One region of the Bradyrhizobium sp. 6(2017) genome, then DNA from elsewhere that is predicted to be linked to it. Evidence: riboswitches for the same ligand, from Rfam matches in the RefSeq annotation. Region 1 holds a riboswitch; the other holds the start of a gene.
The links. A riboswitch is a leader RNA that binds a small molecule or an ion and turns the genes downstream of it on or off. The one in region 1 is predicted to bind cobalamin.
Positions count from the first base shown of each region.

Region 1 (4,904 bases):
CGGCCGGCACGGACGGCGACGACTGGAAGCCGGTGGCGATGTCGGGCGCGTCATGGCCGCTGTAGCCGACCGCGATCTCCCTGGTGACGCCGCGGCCGGAGAACGCGCCGCCGGGATTGAGCGACAGCCAGCCGCTGAACATCCAGGTGAAAACGCAGATGCCGCCGATCAGCCCGGCAATATGATGCCAGGCCATCCAGCCGCGGTATGGCGACATGGCGCCGTTTGCGTAGCGACGCATCAATCGCAACCGGAGAATGCCGATCCAGAAGCCAGTGACCGCGACCACGAGGCACACGCCCGAGATCCACAGCACCACATCCCGCCACAGCGGACCGTCCTTGCGCAGCACGGTCGGATAGATCCAGTGCGGGATCGAGCCGAGCCAGTTCCAGACCCGCTCCTGCCGCGTGGTGTCGAGCGCGATCTCGCCGCTGCGCGCGGAGACGTAGAGCTCGGTCCCACTGGCGTCGCCGAGGCCGACCAGATAGAGCGGCCGCAACAGGTCGAAACGCGCCGTAACCGACCATTGATCGCGCGTCACCGTGTCGAGCAATTGCGGACGCACCGCACGCGGATCGTGGCCGGCAATGGCCAGCGCCTGGTCCGGCGTGATCCAGTCGATGATACTGCCGTCGGCCGCCGAAATGGTGACGGTGCCTCCCTTCCAGCCGGCGATGCGATAGACCGGAACGTCGTCCATCATCGACAGCCGCAGATCGCGCGGATAATGCTCCATGCCCGCGATCGCCATCGCGCGGTCAGGCGCGATCTGCACCTTGCCCCACGAAATGACAGGGAGCGCGGCCAGGCGCTCGCCGTCGGTGAGGCGCGGAAAGGCCACGTACATCATGACGAGGCCGGAGATGAACCACATCGCAAACAAGAGGCAGGTCGCGATGCCGATCCAGCGATGGACGACATACAGCCATCGCCGCCCTCGCCGGACCAGAGTGTTGCGCATGATCAGAACTTCACGTTGACGGAGAGTTCCGCGGTGCGCGCCATGCCCAGCAGCCACTGCCCGGCATAGGGCGACGTCACCGCGTAGACCTTGTCGAACAGATTGTAGACGCGGAACGCAACCGTGGTGCGGTCATCCGGCTTCCACCTGACACCGCCATTGACCACATTGTAGCCCGGCCGCAACTGGGTGTTGGCAAGGTCGGAGTACATCTGGCCGACGATCTGGACGCCGCCATAGACCGACCAGTTGGATGCGAAGTCCCAGGTCAACCAGACGTTCGACACCTGCTGCGGTACGTTGATCGGAACGTTGCCGGCATAGCTGACGAGCTTTCCGCTCACCAGCTGGCTGTTGTTGTCGTACTTCGCCTGCAGCAGCGCGACATTGGCGTCGACACGCCAGCCATAATCCAACGCCAGTCCGACCGATGCCTCGACGCCGCGCGATGATTGCTGGCCGACCTGCAATGCGAGGCCGACGGGATTGTTCGGATCGGCAACGAGCAAATTGTTCTTGACGATCTGATAGCCCGCCAGCGTCCACTCGCCGCGCCCGCCCAGGAACGACTGCTTGACCCCGAACTCGGTCTGCTTGCCGGTGGCGAGCTGGAAGGTCTTTTGCGTGGCCGACAGCGAGATCAGATTGCCGACCGGATCGACGCCGACCGCATACTGACCATAGAACGCGAGGTTCTTGATCGGTTCATAGACCACCCCGGTGCGCCAGCTGGCGCCCGAGAGCGCGACGTCAAAACTGTTCGACGGCGTCCGATAGTCGGTGCGGTCGACCTCGGGGCGATCGTACCTGACGCCGGTGACGAGCGACAATTGATCGGTCAGCAACAGACGATCCTCCGCAAACAGCGCGTATTGATTGACGATCGCATTGAAGCCGGGCGATGTCGCAGTGGTCGTCGCGAAGAACGATCCGGGATCGAAGACGTAGGGGTTGACCGACGACGCGCCGCCAAACGGCGAGTTATTGGTGTGGGTGAAGTCGATGTGGTTAACGTCGAATCCCGCAACGAAGCGGTTCTCGAGGCCGAAGATGTGGCCGCTGAAGGTCGCGTCCATCCGGTTGCCGGCCTGCTTCTGGTCGTGGAAGATCTCGATATAGTTGCCGCGATCGATCAGATTGGTCTTCGGATTCCAGGTGTAGCTCTCGATGTCGCGCCAGTGCCGCTCGCTGGTCAGATAATAGAGCGTGTTGTTGATCTTGATGCCGTCGGCGACGTCCCACTCGGTCTTGAACTGGGTCCAGCTGTCCTGATAGCGGATCGTGCTGTCCAGCGCGTTGTAGTTCTTGAAGCGCAGCGCGTCCTGGATCGCGCCGTTGATCAGCGGCGTGCCGAAATAGCGCGACGGGCTGCGGTCGCCATAATCCTCGGAGAGCGTGAAGGCGAGATTTTCCGACGCCTGCACCCGCACCGCGGCCGAGACCACCGCATTCGAGGTCTTGTCGCGATCGACCCAGCCGTCCGACATGTTGCCGGTGGCATTGATCCGGTAGGACACATTGGGATTGATCGGACCGGTGCTGTCGACCGAAAGCCGCCGCGTCATGTTGCTGTCGAGCGAGACCTCGGCTTCGTTGTAGGGCGTGCCCAGCGGCTTTTTCGGAATTACGTTGATGACGCCGCCGATTGCGCCTTCGCCGTATAGCACCGAAGCCGGGCCGCGCAGCACCTCGATGCGCTGCGTCGACCAGGTATCGTACGGGAACGTCAGGGTTCCCGAGCCGATATAAAAGCGCGTACCGTCATACAGCGTCATCACCGAATTGCTGCCGGCAAAGCCGCGGGTGCTGAACGACAGGCCGCCATTGCCGGGAGCCGGCGTTGCGATGAACCCGGCCGCGTCCTGGGTGACGGCATCTGTGACATTATGCTGGCCGCGTTCGGCGATGGTCTGCGACGTGATGATCTCGACGCTCGCCGGCGTTTGCAGCGGCGTTAGATTCAGACGGCTGCCGGTGCTCCCCGGCGTGGTGGCGTTGAGCGTCGGCGACGCCGATCCCGAAGCGCCCGACGCTGCGGCGCGCGGTGTGTTGCCGGTTGCCGCGGCCGGTACAGGTCTGGAGCGTGGCCGCGACGACGACGCCGAGTTGCTGCTTCGCGCCGCGGGCTTGGGCTTTTCGGATGCCGAGGGCGAGACCTCGATCGGATCGAGCCTGGTTGGTGGCGGTGTTTGTGCTCCACCTTCAGCCGGCAGCAGCAGCGATGACAGGGAGCAAACGAGGCCGAGGCGCCAGCGGCGCGCAACGGGAGAAGACGGAGACATGAAAGGACCCGCGGTAACGTGGCACGTCACCGCGAACGCGGACTGGCGCATTGCCCAAAAGGCAGTGCTCCGATCCCACCAGGACGCCCCCGCCCGATGTGCTCGCGTGTGACCACGACTGACGGCAGGTCTCCTGGCTCACGGGTCGTCGCCTGTCGACGCCTTCCCGGACCGAATGGTCCAGTGGCAAATTGACGAAAGGCTCGCCGTTTACAGTTGCGGGGACAGCTGCGGCATTGGGGTTACCCTCGCACCGCATTCCCTTTTGATCCCCGAAGGGAACCGTCGGCGGAAACGATAGGTGGTGCGGGATGGGCTGTCAATTCGGCGCGATTGTCGCGCACGTGCTTTGCGGGACGGTGCTGCGGCGATGACACACGGCTTGTATCGCTGACGCGGAGACCTCCTTAACCCGTCTCCTGAGGAGCCGCGTAGCGGCGTCTCGAAGGATCGACGGCCCGGCTGGTGGCCGTGCACCCTTCGAGACGCGCTACGCGCTCCTCCAGCGACAAAGGCAAAGCCTTTGCGCGGGGGTGACGGAAAACTCAGGTAGCTTCGACGCAGCCTGCCATGATCGCATCGATCTCGGCGCGCGAGAGCACACCTATCTCGGCGATGAACACGATTCGCGTGCGCGGCACGCCGGGTGCCGGCACGCCGCCCGCAGCCAATGTCGCGCGTCCGCCGGCGAGTTGAAACACTGTCAGTCGCCCAGGCTGCTCCACCGTCTCGAACAATCCCTTCGCCCGCGCGAGTTTCGGCGCCAGCCTGCCGATCGCCTGCTGCAAGCGCGGCAACCGCACCGGCCGCTCCGACGTCCAGCTCAGCGTCTCGAACCGGTCGGACACCGGCCGTCGTGGCGCGGTCTCGCGCGGCGCCGGCAAATGATCGATATCCGCCGGAAGCAATAGTTCCGTCGGCACCTCGCCATGCAGCGCATCGACCACGACCGCCGCCGGCCGCACCGCGCGTACCGCGTCGCGGATCGCGGTACGCGCGGTGGCATCAGCCAGGTCGACCTTGCTCAGCGCCACCACATCGGCCGCCCGCAGTTGCGACCGCAGCAGCGCATCGTCCAGCATCGTCGCAGGCTGCGTGGCGTCGACCACGCACAGCACGGTCTCCAGCGGCGCTTCCTTCCAGATCACGGGATCCATCAGGTTGCGCACGATGTCGGCGGGATCGGCGATCCCGCTGGTCTCGATCACGATGAACTCGGGACGCGGATCACGCCGCAGCAAATTTGCGAGCGTGCGCAGCAGATCGCCCTCCAGCGTGCAACAGATGCAGCCATTGCTCAGGCTCACCACGCCGTCGCTGGCGCCCGCGATCAGCTCCGCGTCGATGTTGATGGCGCCGAAATCGTTGACCACCGCCGCGATGCGCCGCCCTTGTGCATGCGCCAGCAGATGGTTCACGACGGTGGTCTTGCCCGCCCCGAGAAAACCCGCGACCAGCAGGATCGGGACCGGCACGTCAGCCTCCGGCGACCGGCCGGCGCACCGGCCGGCCCGGCCGCGCCGCGACATCGAGGACGCCGTCGTTGATCAGCGGCTGGCCGCTGACCACGAGATACCGCACACCCTCCGCCGGTCGGTTCATCGCGGAGAAGGTCGCGCGATCGCTCAAGGTCTCAAAGTCGAACACCACGACATCGG
Region 1 covers NZ_CP049289.2:1,240,621-1,245,524, reverse strand. Annotated here, with positions in the region: gene G6P99_RS05865 (peptidase) at 1-964, opposite strand, end outside; gene G6P99_RS05860 (TonB-dependent receptor) at 967-3,246, opposite strand; cobalamin riboswitch at 3,353-3,548, opposite strand; gene G6P99_RS05855 (CobW family GTP-binding protein) at 3,792-4,721, opposite strand; gene G6P99_RS05850 (amidohydrolase family protein) at 4,723-4,904, opposite strand, start outside.

Region 2 (4,904 bases), 2.5 Mb from region 1:
TCCAGCGTGCCATGCGCGCCCATGTGCACGACGGCATCGATGCGTTGCTGCCTGAGCCACAGATGGAACGCGACATAGGCATGGCGCGGCGTGCGCGACAGATCGTGATAGTCGGCATCGCGATGACCGACATCGCCGCGCTCCGGCTGAACGGCGATGACGGACTTGCCGCACTGGATTGCCGCGAATTGAAATTCGCCATCACGACAATCGGGATCGTCCTCCGGCGCGCCCCATGCACGCGCGAGGTCGTCCTGAAGCTGTGGCGGAAGGCCGGAGATGGCCGCGCGATACTCGGCCACCTCCCATGTCAGTTTCCGGTGCAAGAGCGCATCGCCCAGCGACGCCACCGGCTCGAGATCAAAGCCCGCGGCCGCGAGATCGGCCCGCAATACCTCGACCGAGGCAAGCGCATCGAGGCCGACAGCATGCGCGATCTGGTGCGGACGGCCCGGATAGTTCGACAGCACGAGTGCAAGTTGCTTCTTCCGCGCGGGCTTTTCCGCAAGATGGCGCCAGGCTGCCACGCGCACGGCAATTGCTGCGACGCGTCCGGCATCCGGCCGATGCGCGAGATGTGCGAACTGCAGATCGGGATCGCGCTCGCTCGCCGACTTGAAGCTGACCACGCCAGCAAACAGGCGGCCGTCAACCTCCGGCAACACCACATGCATCGCGAGATCGCCGGGCGACAGACCGCGCAGCGACTCGGCCCAATCCTCGCGCCGCGCCGTGGACAGAGCGACCTGGAACACCGGACACGATGCGGCATCGAACGGCGTGGTGCCGTCATCGCCGGCCGCGGAAAAGGCGGTCGCATTGACGATGGCGGCGGGTGCGCATTGCGCGAATTGAGTACGCAGCCAATCGGCCACGCCCGCCGCCTTCAACGAGGCGACGAAGACGCCGCAGGCGTCAAAGCCCTTCTCGCGTAGCGCCTCAATCAACGCATCGACCGGTGCCGTGTCGCCCGCCGCGAGATAGGAGCGATAGAAAGTCACCAGTGCCCGCGGCCGGCGATCCGATGCCGGCAGCGCCGCGACAACACCGCGCCGCGGGTCGTAGAGACCGATCTCGGGAAGATCGATCTCGCCGACCACAGGCCCGGCATACAGCCCTGACGCCAGCGCCAATTGTGCGATCACGGCCTGCGCGGCGACAGGCCCGCCCTTGTCGCACAGCACCTTCAGACGACGCAGCGTCGAGACCGGCAAGGTCGAAAATTCATCCAGCCGCAGATCGTCGCGGCCATCGGCTGGCAACACCACCAAAGCGATGTCGCGCTCCTTCGCCAGACGATGCACCGCGGCCAGCCCGTATGACCAATAGGGTTCGCCGCCGATCAGCCGCACCAGGATGCCGCGCGCGCGCGACAGTGTGCGCTCGATATAGGTATCGACCGAGAGCGGATGGCGCAGCTCCGCGAGATTGGCGAGCCGCAGCGACGGCAGCGCGGCGCGGCCCCGCCGCCAGCCGGCCGCGAAGGCGGCGAGATCGCTGTCGGAAAACGACAACACCACGAGATCGGCCGGATCCTGGCCGAGGTCCCTTGGCGTCGCGGTCTCCTCAAGGCCGCGGCTCTCGCGGAAGACGACGTGCATCAGACACCTAGTCGCGCCCTGATCGCAGCTTCATCGATATCGCCGTGTTCGCCGATCACGACCAGCTTCGACTGCCGCGGCCGCGTGCCCCAAGGCATGTCGAACTGATGCCGTACCCGTTCGCCGACGGACTGCACTAGCAACCGCATCGGCTTGCCTTCGACCGCGATGTAGCCCTTGGCGCGCAGCACGTTCTGCTCGCGCGCCAGCCCCTTGATCGAAGCCACCAGTGCCTCGACATCCGAAACCTCGGGAAGATCGATCACTACGGAGTTGAAATCATTGTGCTCGTGTTCGGCTTCGCCATCATGGTGAGACGGCCGCGATGCGAGATCATCCTCTGCGGCGGCCTCGAGTCCCAGGATGACCCGCGCGTCGACGACGCCGTCGACGATCGGCAACATCGGCACCTCGCGCGGCATTTCGGCCGCAATCACCGCTTTGGCCGCCTTGATCCCCTCGGCTCCGGCGAGATCGGCCTTGGTCAGCAGCACGATATCGGCACAGGCGATCTGGTCCTCGAACACTTCGGACAGCGGCGTCTCGTGGTCGAGATTGTCGTCGGCCGCACGCTGTGCATCGACTGCGGCCGGATCCGGCGCAAAGCGGCCGGCAGCAACGGCCTCCGCATCGGCCAGCGCGATCACGCCGTCGACCGTGATCCGCGAGCGGATTTCCGGCCAGTCGAACGCCTTCAGCAGCGGCTTCGGCAAAGCGAGGCCGGACGTCTCGATCACGATGTGATCAGGTCTCACCCGGCGCGCGAGCAACTGCTCCATGGCCGGGATGAAATCGTCGGCGACGGTGCAGCAGATGCAGCCATTGGCGAGCTCGACGATGTTCTCGGCCGGACAATTGGCGTCGGCGCACGACTTCAGGATCTCGCCGTCGACGCCTTCGCTGCCGAATTCGTTGACCAGCACCGCGAGCTTCTTGCCGTTGGCGTTGCGGATCAGATGCTGGATCAGCGTTGTCTTGCCGGACCCGAGAAAACCGGTCACGACGGTGACCGGAACCTTGGCGAGCGTAGTCATTCTGCGGCCTCCGGCACGACGGCAAGGGGTGGGATTCGAGCGAGCGATTGCTTGCGAAAGATTTCCGGACGGCTGCGCCACGGCACGATGCCGTCAGGCGCCGCGGCATAGGCGGTGGCGCCCGCGATCACATCCCTGGCATTGTCAGCGGACAGGCGGCCGTAGACGTAGGACCACCGCCCCGGCGCACTGAGCGCGACCGAGCAACCCTGGCTGCACGCCGACAGGCATTCGACGGGAACAAGATTGACGTCATCGGGCACGCCGGCCTCAACAAGCGCGGCATACAGGCGCGCACCGGGCGCGAGCTCACCTTCCGCCAGCGTCTGGCCGGCGCGGCAGGTGATGCAGACATGAAGTGTAACGCTCATCGCCCATCCTGGATTAACAGCGGGAGGCGAAGAGGCACACGAACCGTTGTGAATGGGTTCGTTTCCCCGTCGCGGAACACCCCGTCCGCCGGTCTCACAACACGTTGCGTTGGCAGGTCTCCCGGCTTGCGGAGCAGGATTTCTCCCTCGATGCCCACCTTCCCGATTCTCGACAAGGAATCAGTGGCTTTGGGCATCTCTCCGGTCACGGTCGCGGGGGCGGCTGCTTTTCAGGCCCACCTTGAGCCCTATCGCATTCCCTCTTCGCCTGTCGTAGGACAGGAACCAACGCGGGCCCACCATTCGTCCGTGGCTCGAACTTGTCAAGCCGAAGGAACGTCATGATTTCTGAAGAAAACGGCGCCGAAGACGAGGTCGTCAGCAGCGAGGTTTCGCTGGATGCGCGCCACGCGACCAAGATGGCGAAAAAAAAGGTCGCCCGCGACAAGATCATGGCGACCAAGAGCGGCGAAAAGGGTCTGATCATCGTTCATACCGGCGCCGGCAAGGGAAAGTCCTCCTCCGCCTTCGGCATGATCGTGCGCTGCGTGGCGCATGGCTTCCCATGCGCCGTGGTGCAGTTCATCAAGGGCGCCTGGGATACCGGCGAGCGCCGCCTGCTCACCGGGCATTTCGGAGAGCTCTGTCAATTCCACGCGATGGGCGAAGGTTTTACCTGGGAGACCCAGGATCGCGCGCGCGACATCGCGGCGGCGCAGGCCGGCTGGGAGAAGGCCAAGCAGCTGATCGCAGACCCGAGCTTGCGCATGGTCGTGCTCGACGAGATCAACATCGCGCTGCGCTACGATTATCTCGCCATTGCCGATGTCGTCGACTTCCTGACCACGTCGAAGCCGCCGATGACGCATGTCGTGCTCACCGGACGCAATGCCAAGGATGAATTGATCGAGATCGCCGATCTCGTCACCGAGATGACGCTGGTGAAGCATCCGTTCCGCTCCGGCATCAAGGCCCAACCGGGCGTCGAGTTCTGACTGTTATCGCCATGGCGCGCGCATTGATGATCCAGGGAGCGGGTTCGGACGTGGGCAAGTCGCTCATCGTCGCGGGCCTGGCGCGCGCTGCCAGACGACGCGGCCTGCGCGTCTTGCCTTTCAAGCCGCAGAACATGTCCAACAACGCGGCCGTGACCATCGACGGCGGCGAGATCGGACGTGCGCAGGCCCTGCAGGCGCTCGCCGCCGGTGTCGAGCCGCACACCGACATGAACCCGGTGCTGCTGAAGCCGGAGAGCGATGTCGGTGCCCAGATCATCGTGCACGGCAAACGGATCGCGACCGCACGCGCGCGCGAATATTCCGCTATGAAACCGTCGCTGATGGGCGCGGTGCTGGAGAGCTTTGCGCGGCTGAAGGATCGCGCCGATTTGGTGCTGGTCGAAGGTGCCGGCAGCCCCGCCGAGGTCAATCTGCGTAAGTCCGATATCGCCAATATGGGCTTTGCGCGCCGGGCTGACGTGCCCGTGGTGCTGGTCGGCGACATCGACCGCGGCGGCGTGATCGCGCAGCTCGTCGGTATCCAGGCGGTGATCGATCCCGAGGATGCCGCGATGATCCAGGGTTTTCTCATCAACAAGTTCCGCGGCGATCCGACGCTGTTCGACGACGGCTACCGCTTGATCGAATCCCGCACGGCGTGGCGCGGCTTTGGCGTACTGCCCTGGTTTACCCGCGCCGGTGAGCTTCCGGCCGAAGACGCGCTCGGGCTCGCCGACGCGCGCAAGCCCGGCCAGTGCAAGATCGCCTTCCTTGCGCTGTCGCGCATCGCGAATTTCGACGATCTCGATCCGCTGAAGCTCGAGCCCGGCGTCGATCTCGTGATGGTGCGACCAGGCGAAGCCATCCCGGGTGATGCGCGGCTCGTCATCCTGCCCGGCT
Region 2 covers NZ_CP049289.2:3,788,817-3,793,720, reverse strand. Annotated here, with positions in the region: gene cobN (cobaltochelatase subunit CobN) at 1-1,601, opposite strand, end outside; gene cobW (cobalamin biosynthesis protein CobW) at 1,601-2,635, opposite strand; gene G6P99_RS17585 (DUF1636 family protein) at 2,632-3,006, opposite strand; cobalamin riboswitch at 3,101-3,311, opposite strand; gene cobO (cob(I)yrinic acid a,c-diamide adenosyltransferase) at 3,348-4,001, shown strand; gene G6P99_RS17575 (cobyric acid synthase) at 4,013-4,904, shown strand, end outside.
Region 2: linked by a shared signal. The riboswitch ahead of G6P99_RS17585 (DUF1636 family protein) and the one ahead of G6P99_RS05860 (TonB-dependent receptor) in region 1 are both predicted to bind cobalamin.